2 regions of the Acidovorax sp. LjRoot194 genome follow, and region 1 is predicted to be linked to the other one. Evidence: predicted binding sites of a transcription regulator. Region 1 holds the regulator's gene; the other holds the start of a gene.
What was found. Region 1 encodes HrcA, which represses chaperone genes, less so after heat shock. Its sites were predicted from a motif close to TTAGCACTCNNNNNNNNNGAGTGCTAA; they were not measured.
Positions count from the first base shown of each region.

Region 1 (7,271 bases):
TACCGGGTGTGGTTGTCGGAAATCATGCTGCAGCAGACCCAGGTCAGCACGGTGCTGGATTACTACGCGCGGTTCCTGGCCCGCTTTCCGGATGTCGCTGCGCTGGCTGCCGCGCCGCAGGACGAGGTCATGGGCCTGTGGAGCGGCCTGGGCTACTACACCCGCGCCCGCAACCTGCACCGCTGTGCGCAGCAGGTGATGCTGGAGCATGGCGGGGCGTTTCCCCGTACGGCGGAAGTGCTGGCCACCTTGCCTGGCATCGGCCGATCCACCGCGGGGGCCATTGCCGCTTTCTGCTTTTCAGAACGTGTCCCGATCCTGGACGCCAACGTGCGCAGGGTGTTGACCCGGCTGTTGGGGTTCGATGCAGATCTGGCGTCCGCCAAGAACGAGCGTGTGCTGTGGGAGCATGCCCAGGCGCTGCTCCCTGACCGTGATCTTGTGAACGCCATGCCTCGCTACACGCAGGGGTTGATGGACCTCGGGGCCACGGTGTGTGTGCCGCGGGCGCCGCGCTGCGAGGTGTGCCCGTTGAACCAAGTCTGCGTGGCTTTCAAGAACGGCGATCCGGAGCGCTACCCGGTCAAGACCCGCAAGCTTTCGCGCCGTTCTGAATCCTGGCAGTTGCTGGTGCTCAGAAACCCGCAAGGGCAGGTGTGGCTGCAGCGGCGTCCGGGGGCTGGCATATGGGCGGGCATGCACTGCGTTCCCATTTTTGAAGACAGTGCGTCGTTGCATCGGTGTGTGCAGACCTTGCAGGCTTTCCGCGGCGTGTCGGTGCAGGAGTTGCAGCCCTTCGTTCATGTGCTGACGCACCGCGATTTGCACCTGCATCCTGTGCTGGTCACTGGCGTGGGGACGTCCCAGCCGATGGACGACGGCGAATGGCTCGGCGCTGGCCAGTGGAGTTCCGTCGGGCTGCCTGCGCCCATTCGCAAGCTGCTGGATACGACCCAAGCCTCGCTGTGGTGAGGTCGGGGCAGGCAGGCATGAAGACGCTCGGGTCGCCGCGTGTCAGCGACCGTCCAGCTCACGGTGCCTGCGCAGGGCAGTCCATCGGTCGCTGAACACCTCCGCAAGCCTTTCCACCAGGTACACGGAGCGGTGCTGGCCCCCGGTGCAGCCGATGGCCACCGTGACGTAGCTGCGGTGGTTGCGGTCCAGGAACTCCAGCCAATGCGCCAGGAACTGCTCGATGTGCGTCTGCATCAACGACACCTCTGTCTGTTGGCGCAAGAAGCGCGCGACAGGCTCATCCAGGCCCGTCAGTTCGCGCAGCGCAGGCTCGTAGTGCGGGTTGGGTAGCATGCGCACGTCGAACACGTAGTCCGCATCCATCGGTATGCCGCGCTTGAATGCAAAGGACTGAAAGACGAGGGTCAGTTGACCGTGCGTCGTGGTCATCAGTCCCTTCACGTAGCTTTGCAGCTGCGATGACCTGATGGTGCTGGTGTCTATCACGTGCGACTGATCGCGCAACTCGGCCAGAAGCTCGCGCTCCTCCTCGATGATCTGCACCAGTGCCTTGCGTCCTTGCTGCAGGTCTGCGTGCGACAACGGGTGGCGCCGCCGCGTCTCGGAAAAGCGCCGCACCAGCGTGTCGATGGTGGCATCCAGAAAGATGGATTGCACTGATACGCCCTGGCTGCGCAGCCGGGCCAGCTCCTGCGGGACCTGGTGCAACGATGTGGCACTGCGCACATCCATGGCGATGGCCAGGCGGTGGCCGTGGTGGTGGTGTTCCAGGGCGACGAATGCGGGGAGCAACTCAGGGGGCAAATTGTCGACGCAGTAGTACCCGGCATCTTCCAGCGCGTGCAGGGCCACGGACTTGCCGGAGCCCGACATGCCGGTGATCAGGACGATTTCCAACGCCATCAGCGGGCCCTTTCCTGGGGCGCTGCGGCGGTCGCCAGGTCCAGCATCTCGCGGGCGTGATTCAGGGATGCATCGGTGGATTTTTCACCGCCCAGCATGCGCGCAATCTCCGCCACACGGGTTGTGCCCTGCACGGCGACCACCGAGCTCGTCGTTCCGTCCGGGCTCTTGCGCTTGGCGACCTTGAGGTGGTGGTGGGCGCAGGCGGCCACCTGCGGCAGGTGGGTGACGGCCAGCACCTGGCGATCGCTCCCCAGTTGCTGCATGAGCCTGCCCACGGTTTCGGCCACGGCCCCGCCCACACCCGAGTCCACCTCGTCAAAAATCAGCGTGGGCGCCAGCCCGAGTTCACTGGTCGTCACGGAGATCGCCAGCGAGATCCGCGACAGCTCCCCGCCCGAGGCCACCTTGCCAATCGGCTTGGGCGTCATGCCGGGGTGTCCCGCCACCAGAAACACCACATCGTCGATGCCGTGGGACGACGGCTCTGCCGACTTGCTCACGGAGACTTCGAACTTGCCGCCTTCCATGCCCAGCCCCTGCATGGCCTGCGTAATGGCCAGAGACAGCTTGGGCGCCGCCTTGGCCCGCCCCAGCGACAAGGCGCGGGCCGCCGCCTGATAGGCCTTTGCACTGGCGGCTTCGGCCGCTTCCAGGCGCTCCAGATCGGTCGCGGCATCCAGCTGCTGCATCTCGCCCTTCCAGCCCCTCAGCAACGCCGGAAGCTCAGCGGGTGTGCGCTTGTACCGGCGCGCGAGCGTCATCCATTGCGAGATGCGCGTGTCGAGCTCTGCCAGACGCTGCGGGTCGATTTCTGCGTGCCGCAGGTACAGCTGCAGCGAGTGGGCCACGTCGCTCGCCTGGGCGAGGCTCGATGCCAGGATATCGGCAAGGCTTGCGAACTCGGGCTCGATATGTTCCTGCCCATGCAGCAGTGCATGGGCACGGCCAATGCCGGCCAGTGCGCCCGTGTCGTCGTCCTGCAGCGCATGCAGCGCACCCTCGGCACCGTCCAGCAAGGCCTGGGCATGCGACAGGCGCTTGTGCTGGGCGTCGAGTTCTTCCCATTCGCCATCGGCGGGCGAGAGCTTATCCACCTCGCCGATCTGCCATTGCAGCCGTTCGCGTTCCTGCTGCAAGTTGGCTTGGGCCTGACGGGCCTGCTCCAGAGTTTTTTGATCGGTACGCCACCGCGTCCAGCGCGTCGACGTGTCGGCGCTGTTCAGCCCTGCGAACGCATCCAGCCGCCCGCGCACGGAGTCCGGCCGGGTCAGGCTTTGCCAGGCGTGTTGACCGTGGATGTCCAGCAGCAAGTCTCCCAGCGAGCGCAACTGCGCCGCTGTGGCGGGCGTGCCGTTGATCCAGGCGCGGCTCTTGCCCTGCACATCGATGGTGCGGCGCAAGAGCAACGGCCCGTCGGTCTCGAAACCAGCATCTTCCAGCCAGGGCGCGATGTGGGCAGGGTTGTCGAATTCGGCGCAAAGGTCCGCCTTGGTCGCGCCTTCTCGAACCGTGCCGGCATCTGCGCGCGAGCCCAGCACGAGCTGCAGCGCGTCGATGAGGATGGACTTGCCTGCACCGGTCTCACCGGTCAGCACAGTGAACCCGGGGCTCAGTTCCAGCTCCAGCGACTCCACGATGACAAAGTCACGCAGGGTGATGCGTCGCAGCGCCATGGTCAGGAGCCTCCTTCGTTCCAGCGCAGCTTCTTGCGCAGGGTGGCAAAGTAGTTCCAGCCCAAAGGATGCAGAAACCGCACGCAGTGCTCTGAGCGTTTGACCAGAATGCGGTCGCCGTGCAGCAGCGATGCCAGCGACTGCATGTCAAAGTTGGCGCTGACATCCCGGCCGCTGACCACCTCGACGGCCACCTCGGTGGCATCCGACAGCACAATGGGTCGGTTGGACAAGGTGTGGGGCGCGATGGGCACGAGCACCCAGCCCGGAATGGAAGGGTGGAGCATTGGTCCGCCGGCGGACAGCGAATACGCCGTCGACCCGGTGGGTGACGCGATGATGAGCCCGTCGGCACGCTGGTTGGCCACAAAGCGCCCGCCCACCTCGACGCGCAACTCCACCATGCCCGATGTGGCCCCGCGGTTGACGACCACGTCGTTCATCGCCAGCGCCTCGAACACCACTCTTTCATCGCGCACGACCCTGGCGTGCATGAGCGGCCTGAGGTCCTCTTCGTATTCGCCCCGCAGCATGGGCGCCAGCGTGGCCTGATAGGCATCGAAAGGAATATCGGTGATGAAACCCAGGCGCCCCTGGTTGATGCCGATCAGCGGCGTGCCGAAGCGGGCCAGCCGGCGACCGATGCCCAGCATGGTGCCGTCGCCCCCCACCACCAGGCCCAGGTCGCACTGGGCGCCTATCTCGTCTACAGTGAGTGCTGGGTAGTGCGCCAGGCCCATGTTGCTGGCAGTCTCGGCTTCGAGGGCCACTTCGCAGCCCTGCTGTTCTAAAAAGTGAGCGATACCTTCGAGTGCCTGGCGCGAAGTGTCGCCTGCAGAGCCCGCTGATGAAGCCTGGTACTTGCCTATGAGGGCGACATGGCGGAAATTGGAGGTCATCACGAAATTACATCATTAAAATCATTCCATGCTCGATGACCGTGCCAAGTTGTTGCTCAAAGCCCTGGTCGAGCGTTACATCGCCGACGGGCAGCCCGTGGGCTCAAGAACTCTGTCGCGCGCGTCGGGGCTGGACCTGTCGCCCGCGACCATCCGCAACGTGATGGCCGACCTGGAGGAGCTGGGCTTGATCGCCAGCCCGCACACCTCTGCCGGACGCATTCCTACTGCGCGGGGCTACCGGCTGTTTGTGGACACGATGCTTACCGTGCAGCGCGACTCATTCATGCCCGCGCAGCTCGCGCCGGAGCAGCCTCAGAAGGTCATCGCCAACGCGGCACAGCTGCTGTCCAACCTGTCGCAGTTTGTCGGCGTGGTCATGGCGCCCAGGCGCACCTCTGTTTTTCGGCACATCGAGTTTTTGAAGCTGTCAGAACGGCGCTTTCTGGTGATCATCGTGTCGCCGGAAGGGGATGTGCAAAACCGCGTGATCTTTACCGAGGTCGACTACTCCGCATCGCAGCTGATAGAGACCTCGAATTTCTTGAATGCTCACTACGCGGGCCTGGCCATGGAGCAGGTGCGCGAACGCCTGAAGTCCGAGGTGGATGCGCTGCGGGGCGAAATCGCATCGCTCATGCAGGCCGCGGTGAATGTGGGTTCCGAAGCCATGTCGGCGGCGCAGGACGAGGTGGTGATATCCGGCGAGCGCAACCTGCTGGCCGTGAGCGATTTTTCCAGCGACATGGGCAACCTGCGGCGGGCCTTCGATCTCTTCGAGCAGAAGACCCAGATCCTGCGTCTGCTGGACATCTCCAGCCAGGCAGAAGGCGTGCGGATCTACATCGGCGGCGAGAGCCACGTGGTGCCGTTCGAAGAACTGTCGATAGTCAGCTCGCCCTACGAAGTGGACGGCAAGGTGGTCGGCACGCTCGGCGTGATCGGCCCTACGCGCATGCCGTACGACCGGATGATCCAGATCGTGGACATCACCTCCAAGCTGGTGTCCAACGCGCTCAGCCACCGCAAGTAAGCCCCTACAATACGGCGCTTGCCCCGTTGTGTATGCAGCGCAGGAGCATGGCTTGGGGCGTTAGCTCAGTTGGTTAGAGCAGAGGACTCATAATCCTTTGGTCGTTGGTTCAAGTCCAACACGCCCTACCACCACCATCCACCATCGATGCGTGGGCGGTGTTTGCAGATCAAAGCCATTTTTCTTGCCGGCTTCAGCCCGTTTTCCTTTTGGACGTGCTGCAGTGCATTACAATCTCGGCTTGCGCTGAATTGTGCTTTTGTTGATGTGCTGCTAGCAGCAAGGGTCAGCAAGAAAATGATGATTTTCAAGGGCCGCCAAGAAATCATGCTATAATTCAAAGCTTAGCGGCTGTAGCTCAGCTGGATAGAGTACTTGGCTACGAACCAAGGGGTCGTGGGTTCGATTCCTGCCAGCCGCACCAATGTTTAAAGCCTGCAATCGCAAGATTGCAGGCTTTTTCATTTGTCCCAGCGTTTCTCGCTGACAGGGGAGATCTGCGATGAGCAAGGCCTTTACCAAAGAAACCGATGCGTCCGATGACGACGAGTTGGTACTGCCAGCGTTACCCGCTGGCGGCAAGAACTACATCACCCCGGCCGGATATGCGCGGCTGCGGGATGAGTTGCTGGACCTGATCGACAACGAGCGCCCCAAAGTGGTGGAGGCCGTGCACTGGGCTGCCAGCAACGGGGATCGGTCTGAAAACGGCGACTATCTCTACGGCAAAAAACGTTTGCGAGAGATCGACCGGCGCATTCGCTTTCTCACCAGGCGGCTCGAGATTGCCGAGGTGGTGGACCCCAGCCTGCACGTGGGCAGCGACCAGGTGTTCTTCGGCGCCACAGTCACTTACATCGATGACGAAGGGGTTGAGCGCACGATCACCATCATGGGCATCGACGAGGCGGACAGCCGCGAGTCGCAGGTGAGCTGGATCTCGCCGGTGGCGCGTGCGCTCTTGAAGGCACGGGTGGGGGATGAGGTGCAGCTGCCTACGCCCGGTGGCGTGCGAAGCCTTGAAGTGGTGGCGGTGCAGTACCCCCAGCGCATCGAAGCCGCCGGCTAGCAGCATCAACAGCGCGGCATCGTTACGTCACTTCAGGTCACGTCAATTCGATCGTTCGCTCACTAGCTCCACCTCACACCAGTTGACGCTGATGCGGCGCACAGCGCAGCGCTGGCGCCCGCTCAGGCTGCCTGCGGCGTGATGCGAACGGCGCGAATGACGGCCTGCGTGCGCCGCAAGTTGCGCAGCGCAGTTTCGAGGTGGATCTGGTCGCGCACTGCCACGATGAAGCGCAAGTCCGTGGTGTCCAGGGCTGCCTCGTCATCCATGTCCACATGGGTGATGTCGGCTTCCGAGCTGGCCAGTTCTGCGGCCACGCGGGCGAGCACGCCTTTGCCGTTGGTAACGGTCACGACGACGCCGGTTTCGAACATGCGCGTGGGCTCGTCAGACCAGTCCACCGCAATGAACCGCTCGCTGTCCTTGTGCTGCAGCCGTTTGGCCACGGTGCAATGCGCGTTGTGGACGACCAGGCCCTCGCCACGGCCCAGGTAGCCGACGATGCTGTCTCCCGGCACAGGGCGGCAGCAGGTCGCATATTGCACCGAGGCGTTTTCGCTGCCGTCCAGGGTCACCGCGCCTTGCGACAGTGTCTCGTGGGACGTGTAGCGCTCCCGCGTCATGAGCAGGGCGTCTGGGCGGTGGCCGTGTTCGGACATCAGCACCATCAGCCGCTTGGCCACGATGCTGGCGATGCGTTTGCCCAGGCCCAGGTC
Region 1 covers NZ_CAXUQB020000001.1:1,320,135-1,327,405, forward strand. The annotation lists gene mutY (A/G-specific adenine glycosylase) at 1-972, shown strand, start outside; gene rapZ (RNase adapter RapZ) at 1,015-1,878, opposite strand; gene recN (DNA repair protein RecN) at 1,878-3,554, opposite strand; gene ACSQ3N_RS06100 (NAD kinase) at 3,557-4,453, opposite strand; gene hrcA (heat-inducible transcriptional repressor HrcA) at 4,482-5,486, shown strand; tRNA gene ACSQ3N_RS06110 (tRNA-Ile) at 5,541-5,617, shown strand; tRNA gene ACSQ3N_RS06115 (tRNA-Arg) at 5,834-5,910, shown strand; gene greB (transcription elongation factor GreB) at 5,989-6,555, shown strand; gene ACSQ3N_RS06125 (RelA/SpoT family protein) at 6,678-7,271, opposite strand, start outside.

Region 2 (7,271 bases), 3.3 Mb from region 1:
GGCTGCTTTACCGCGAAGCGCGCACGCGCGGGCGCCTGAGCGTGAACCTGCTTCCGCTGGCCCTGTTCGGGCTGCTGGTGCATGTGGCGCTGCTCGGCGTGTTCCAGTGGCTGCCGCCCGCCGCGGTGGCGCGGGTGAACGAGACGCTGGCTCTGCCCTTTTTGCTGACCTTTACTCCTGCCACAGTGGCGCTGGGCCTGCTGCTGCGCGACGTGGAGCAGCGCTTGGCCACCGAGCTTGCCCTGGCCGGCAGCGCCGCCCGGCTGCGTGCCATTGCGCATGCGATCCCGGATGTGCTGCTGGTGCTCGATGCGCAGGGGCGCTATGTGGAAGTGCTGTCGTCCGACGATGCATCGCTCGCGGCCAGCCCTGCACAGCTGATCGGCAAACGCCTGCACGACGTGCTGCCTGCCGCGCAGGCAGACCGCTTTCTGCGGCTGGTGACCGACACGCTGCAATCGGGCCAGACCCACAGCATGGAGTACGAGATGCAGACGCAGTCGGGGCTGCGGCATTTCGAAGGCCGGACGCAGCCACTGGGCGTGAAGGTGGGTGGGCTGGCGGCCGTGGCCTTTCTTGCGCGCGACATCACCCACCGCAAGCAGGCCGAAAGCGCGCTGCGCGAGTCGGAGCTGCGCTTTCGTTCGCTGCTGCGCAACATCCCATCCATCTCGGTGCAGGGCTACCTGGCGGACGGCACCACGAGCTACTGGAACAAGGCTTCCGAGCACCTGTATGGCTACACGGCCGAAGAGGCGCTGGGCAGCAACCTGCTGGACCTGATCATCCCGCCGCCGATGCGCGAGGTGGTGCGCGGCAACGTGCAACAGATGTTCGCCACCGGCGAGGCCATCCCCGCGGGCGAGCTGCAATTGCGGCGCAAAGACGGCACGCCCGTGCACGTGTTTTCCAGCCACGCCTACATCCAGGTGCCGGGGCAGCCGGCCGAGATGTTCTGCATCGACATCGACATCTCGGGGCGCAAGGCGGCCGAAGACGAGGCGCGGTACCTGGCGTTCTACGACGCATTGACCCAGTTGCCCAACCGGCGCCTGCTGGTGGACCGTCTGCAGCAGGTGCTGGCCAGCGGCGCGCGTTCGGTCCTGACCACGGCGGTGCTTTTTGTGGACCTGGATAACTTCAAGACACTGAACGACACCCGCGGGCACGAGGTGGGCGACCTGCTGCTCAGGGAAGTGTCCGAGCAGCTGCGCCGCTGCGTGCGCGAACAGGACACCGTGGCGCGCCTGGGCGGCGACGAGTTCGTGGTGGTGCTGCAGGCCCTGAGCAGCGATGCGGCCGAAGCCGCCGCGCAAGCCCGCACGCTGGGCGAGCTGATCCTGGCCCAGTTGCGCCAACCCTCGGTCCTGGCAGGCCACGAGCACCATTTTTCGGCCAGCATCGGGATCACGCTGCTGCGGGGCCACCAGGACTCGGTGGACGAAGTGCTCAAACAGGCAGACATGGCGATGTACCGCGCCAAGGACGCCGGGCGCAACACCCTGCGGTTTTTCGACCCCGACATGCAGCAGGCGGTGAACCGCCGCGCCCAGCTGGAAGCCGAACTGCATGCGGGCCTGCGGCAATCGCAGTTTGTGCTGCTGTACCAGCCGCAGGTGGACAGCCGCGGGCACGTCATCGGCGCCGAAGCCCTGGTGCGCTGGATGCACCCGGTGCGCGGCATGGTGCCGCCAGCGGAGTTCATTGCGCAGGCCGAGGAGTCCGGCCAGATCGTGCCGCTGGGCCATTGGGTGATGCAGACCGCACTGCGCCAGCAGGCGCTCTGGCGCGAGGACCCTGCCCTGGCCCGGCTGGCGCTGGCCATCAACGTGAGCGCGCGGCAGTTCTTGCAGGACGACTTTGTGGCCCAGGTGCTGCAGCTGCTGCAGGACACGGGGGCGGACCCCACGCGCATCAAGCTCGAGCTGACCGAGAGCCTGCTGCTGGACAACGTGGACAGCGTGATCGCCACCATGCGCGCCCTGAAAGCCCACGGCGTGGGCTTTTCGCTGGACGATTTCGGCACGGGCTATTCGTCGCTGAGCTACCTCAAGCGCCTGCCACTGGACCAGATCAAGATCGACCAGGGCTTTGTGCGCGGGGTACTGCAGGAGCCCAACGACGCAGCGATTGCGCGTTCGATCATTGCGCTGGCGGACAGCCTGGGGCTGGACGTGATCGCCGAAGGGGTGGAGACCACGGCGCACCATGAGTTTCTGCTGGCGCACGGCTGCAGGTCTTTTCAGGGCTACTTGTTCGGGAGGCCGCTGGCGCTCGATGTGTTCGAGCGGCAGGCGCGCGAATCATCGTTGCCTGGCTGATTTGCACCTCGCAAGCTTTGCCCCCGGCCAGCGCCCGGCGGCGCACAGTGCGCATAGCCACAAAAAAAGCGCCCGAGGCGCCTTTCTTGTCAGCGGGGCCAGAGCCCAGCCATTACATCGCGCTGATTTCGCCCGACGAGATCTGGCCTGCGCGCAGAGCCTGGGCAGCCTGGGCCTGCACGGCAGCGCGATCAGCGGTGGACTTGTAAGTCACCACGCGGGAGCCTGCGGGTTCGATGCTGCGGGTCTGGGCCACGCTGGTGGCTTCTGCAGCCACTTCGGCACGGGTGCGGTTGGTGTCGAACTTGGCAGCGAACTGCGAAGCATCGGCTTCGTCAGCGTGGGCGCCAAAGGCAGCGAAAGCGGACACAGCGGCGATGGAGAGGAAACGTGCGGTCTTGTTCATGATGGAACTCCTGTGCAATCGGGTGAATAAAGATGAGGATCGAAAGTACCTAGGTACTCAGTGATACGGGACGCTGAATCGATTGGATTCAGATCAACCCTGCTCACCCGAAGGGATCTGGCCGGTGCGCACAGCGTCGGCAGCCTGGGCACGCACGGCAGCGCGATCAGCGGTGGACTTGGAGGTCACGACGCGCGAACCTGCTGGCTCGATGCTGCGGTTCTGGGCGACGGTGGCAGCTTCTGCAGCCACTTCGGCGCGGGTGCGGTTGGTTTCGAACTTGGACACGTATTGCGAAGCGTCGGCTTCGTCGGCTTGTGCACCGAAGGAAGCGAAAGCGGCAACGGCGGCGATGGAGAGGAAGCGTGCGGTGTTGTTCATGATGAAAGTCCTTGAAGTTAAAAAGCGTCTCAATAAAGCCGGGACAAAACAATTCTTGAACCGGGCTCGGTGAGTCGCCTTGCGGGTTCGGCTCATCGATGGTTTGAACTGTACGCCGGTGGTGTTCAAAGAAAAACCGTCCGGTCGCGAACTGACTGTTCTGTAAATGGCAACAATCGTTTCCCACGCTGAATTGCAGATAGCCGACGCAAGAATCACCAAAAATGCGGGCGGTTAGCTGCATCATTTGCAGCAATGACCGCGCCTATTGGAGGTCACTTGCAGTCATTAGATGGGATCAAAGCTCACATTAATCCTATATGAATCAATGGCCTGCGTGCGAATTGGCCGACACTCGCGACGCATGCCGCCCTACTCCCGACGTCATGCGGGCCATGGCACCATGGACGAACAACCAGAGGGAACTTGTGGTTTAGCACTCGATCTGAACGAGTGCTAATATTCACGGCTTAGAGGAAAGGATTCCTGGAATGAACATTCAGTATGGAACCGCGACGACGACTTTGGCGCCTTCCAACCCCTGGGCGCTGGTGCCCCCATTGGGCAATTTGGACGCCTATATTTCGGCCGTCAACCGCTTGCCCCTGCTCACCCCCGAGGAAGAGCAAACCTACGCCCGCCAACTGCGTGACAACAATGACGTGGATGCCGCCGGACGCCTGGTGATGTCGCACCTGCGCCTGGTGGTGTCGATCGCTCGCCAGTACCTGGGCTATGGCCTGCCCCACGGCGACCTGATCCAGGAAGGCAACGTGGGCCTGATGAAGGCCGTCAAGCGTTTCGACCCCGAACAGGGCGTGCGCCTGGTGAGCTACGCCATGCACTGGATCAAGGCCGAGATCCACGAATACATCCTGAAGAACTGGCGCATGGTGAAGGTGGCCACCACCAAAGCCCAGCGCAAGCTATTCTTCAACCTGCGGTCCATGAAGCAGGGTTTCAAGGCCGACGCTGCAGCCGCCGACGCTGCGACGCACCGTGACACCCTGTCGGACAGCGAGATCAACGCGGTGGCCGCGCAGCTCAATGTGAAGCGCGAAGAAGTGATCGAGATGGAAACCCGGATGTCGGGCGGCGACGTGTTGCTGGACCCCGCTCCATCGGATGACGGCGAACAGGCGTTCGGCCCCATCGCCTACCTGGCCGACGCTTCGCATGAGCCCACCGCCATGATCGAGTCGCGCCAGCGTGACGCGCTGGCCACCGATGGGATCGCCACGGCCTTGGAAAGCCTGGACGACCGCAGCCGCCGTATCGTGGAAGAGCGCTGGCTCAAGGTCAACGACGACGGCTCGGGCGGCATGACGCTGCACGAACTGGCTGCTGTCTATGGAGTCAGCGCTGAGCGCATCCGCCAGATCGAAGTGGCTGCGATGAAGAAGATGAAGAAGGCGCTGGCGGAATACGCATAAGCATGCGCACGGTTTGCCAGCGGCAGCACGAAGTAGCGCGTTAACATCGCTGCTTCGCGGCTGGTATACACACCAAAGGGCCCCGTCGGGGCCCTTTGCCATTCCAGCCTCCCGAACGAATAATTCCAAGGAGATGCTCTTGTCACGCCCTGTTCCCCGCCGCGCCGCCCTGGCATTGGCGCTTGCCGCCCTGTCACCCTGGGCCCTAGCGCAGCAGTCCGCCCAGAAGCCCGCCACCAAACCAGCGGCGGCGGCTGCTCCCGCTGCGGCTGCGGCATCCGTGGCCTGGCCGACCAAGCCGGTGCGCATCATCGTCGGCTTTCCCGCAGGCTCTTCCCCGGACCTGACGGCACGCACCATCGCCGAGCCCCTGTCCAAAGCGCTGGGCCAGCCGGTGATCGTGGAGAACAAGGTGGGCGCGGGTGGCAACATCGGTGCCGATGCGGTGGCCAAGGCGCGTGACGACCACACCATCGGCCTGATGATCAACGGCAACATGACCATCGCCAAGATGCTCAATCCGGCCGTGCCCTACGACCCGATCAAGGACCTGGCGCCGTTGAGCCTGATCGGTACCTCGCCGCTGGTGCTGACCGCGCCTGTGAGCCAGCCGGGCGTGTCGGCAACGGCCGATGCGCGCGAATTCTTCGTGGCCGCCCGCAATGGTGGCGACAAGTGGAGCTACGGCACGCCGGGCGTGGGCACGGTCGGCCACATCGGCACCGAACTGCTCAAGTCGCGCAGCAACATCAACCCCGTGCACGTGCCCTACCCCGGCTATCCCCAGGTAGCCACGGCCATGCTGGGCGGCCAGTTGCAGATGGCGCTGCTGCCGCCCGCCCTGGCCCAGGCCCAGGTCAAGGCCGGCAAGCTGCGCGCCATCGGCGTCACGTCCGCGGGCCGCAGCCCGCTGGTGCCGGATGTACCGAGCCTCGCGGAAGCGGGCATCACGAACTTCAACCTGGAAATCTGGAACGCCTTCGCAGCCCCGGCCACCATGCCCAAGCCCATCCAGGCCAAGGTGGCGGCGCTGATCAGCGAGATCGCCCGCAGCCCGGATGTGCGCAGCAAGCTGTTCCAGCAGGGCTGGCAGGTGGTGGGCACCTCGCCCGAAGGCCTGGCCAACCGCATCAAGGCCGACACCAACCTGCTGGGCGGTGTGATCGCCATGCGGGGCATCAAGGCTGAGTAAAGGCACTGGGGTGCACCCATGACCATCACAAAGGGCCCGCAAGCGGGCCCTTTGTCGTTTCGCGACGCACTGCCGACGCAGGCGTGGCGGGGCGATGGAGGTGATGGAGGCGGGCAGCCCGCCCGGCTCAGGCCGCCTCGCCCAGGAGCGCCTTGACGTCCGAAGCCAGCGCCTGCGCGCCGCTGCCGTAGCGGTTGTAGACTCGCAGGCGCCCTGCCGTGTCGTACACGTAGCTGCCGGCGGAGTGGTCCATCGTGTAGCTCGTGGGCGTCTTGCCGTCGACCTTCTTGTAGTAGATCTTGAAGTCCTTGGCGACGGCGGCCAGCTCTTCGGGCGTGCCGCGCAGGGCCAGGAAGCTGGGGTCGAAGTTGGTCATGTAGGCCTTGAGCACTTCGGGGGTGTCGCGCTCCGGGTCCACCGTGACGAAGATGCCCTGCAGGCGCTCGCCGTCCTTGCCCAGCATCTGCTTGACCTCGGCCAGCTCCTGCATCGACGTGGGGCAGACATCGGGACACTGCGTGAAGCCGAAGAACACCACCACCACCTTGCCGGCAAAGTCCTTGATGTGGCGCGGCTGGCCGTTGTGGTCGGTCAGGGGCAGGTCACGGGCATAGTCTGCGCCGGTGATGTCCACGCCGCGGAACTCGGCCTTCTTCTCTGTGCATGCCGTCAAAAGCCCGCCACCGCTGATGGACAGGGCGGCAACAGCTATCGTTTTAAGAGCATTTCTCTTGAGCATGGTATTTACAGCACGTAGTGGTCCACCAGCAGCGCCGCGAACAGCACGCTCAGGTGGATGAGTGAAAAACGGAAGGTCTTGCGCGCCAGCGCGTCCGAGTAGTTGCGCCACAGCGCAAAGCCATAGCCGCAAAAGCCCGCGCTGAGCACCACCGCAGCCGCCAGGTAGATCCACGAGCTCATGCCGTACACGAAGGGCATGAGGCAGCCAGCGAACAGGATCAGCGTGTACAAAAACACCTGCAGCCGCGTGAACTCGTTGCCGTGGGTCACGGGCAGCATGGGCAGTCCGGACTTGCGGTAGTCCTCCACGCGGTACAGCGCCAGCGCCCAGAAGTGCGGCGGCGTCCACAGGAAGATGATGAGGAACAGGATCAGCGCCTCGGGGCCCACATCGTTCGTCATGGCCGCCCAGCCCAGCACCGGGGGCATGGCGCCGGACGCGCCGCCGATCACGATGTTCTGCGGCGTGAGGGGTTTGAGGATCACCGTGTAGATCACGGCATAGCCGACGAACGTGGCGAAAGTCAGCCACATGGTCAGCGGGTTCACCCAGAAGTAGAGCAGCAGCGAGCCGGCTGCGCACAGCGCGGCCGAAAACAGCAGCGTCTGGGCGTTGGACAGCTCGCCCTTGGCCGTGGGGCGCCAGGCGGTGCGCTTCATTTTGGCGTCGATACCCTGCTCCACGATGCAGTTGAAGGCCGCCGCCGCGCCGGCCACCAGCCACACCCCCAGACAGGCGATGACCATCAGACCGAACTGCGCCGCCGTGGGCATGCCCGGCACCGCCAGCACCATGC
Region 2 covers NZ_CAXUQB020000001.1:4,616,831-4,624,101, forward strand. The annotation lists gene ACSQ3N_RS20950 (EAL domain-containing protein) at 1-2,321, shown strand, start outside; gene ACSQ3N_RS20955 (hypothetical protein) at 2,434-2,727, opposite strand; gene ACSQ3N_RS20960 (hypothetical protein) at 2,821-3,108, opposite strand; gene rpoH (RNA polymerase sigma factor RpoH) at 3,600-4,541, shown strand; gene ACSQ3N_RS20970 (Bug family tripartite tricarboxylate transporter substrate binding protein) at 4,675-5,733, shown strand; gene ACSQ3N_RS20975 (SCO family protein) at 5,861-6,472, opposite strand; gene cyoE (heme o synthase) at 6,478-7,271, opposite strand, start outside.
Region 2: a site for HrcA is predicted at 3,542-3,568, ahead of rpoH (RNA polymerase sigma factor RpoH). Genes of this name have one in related genera too.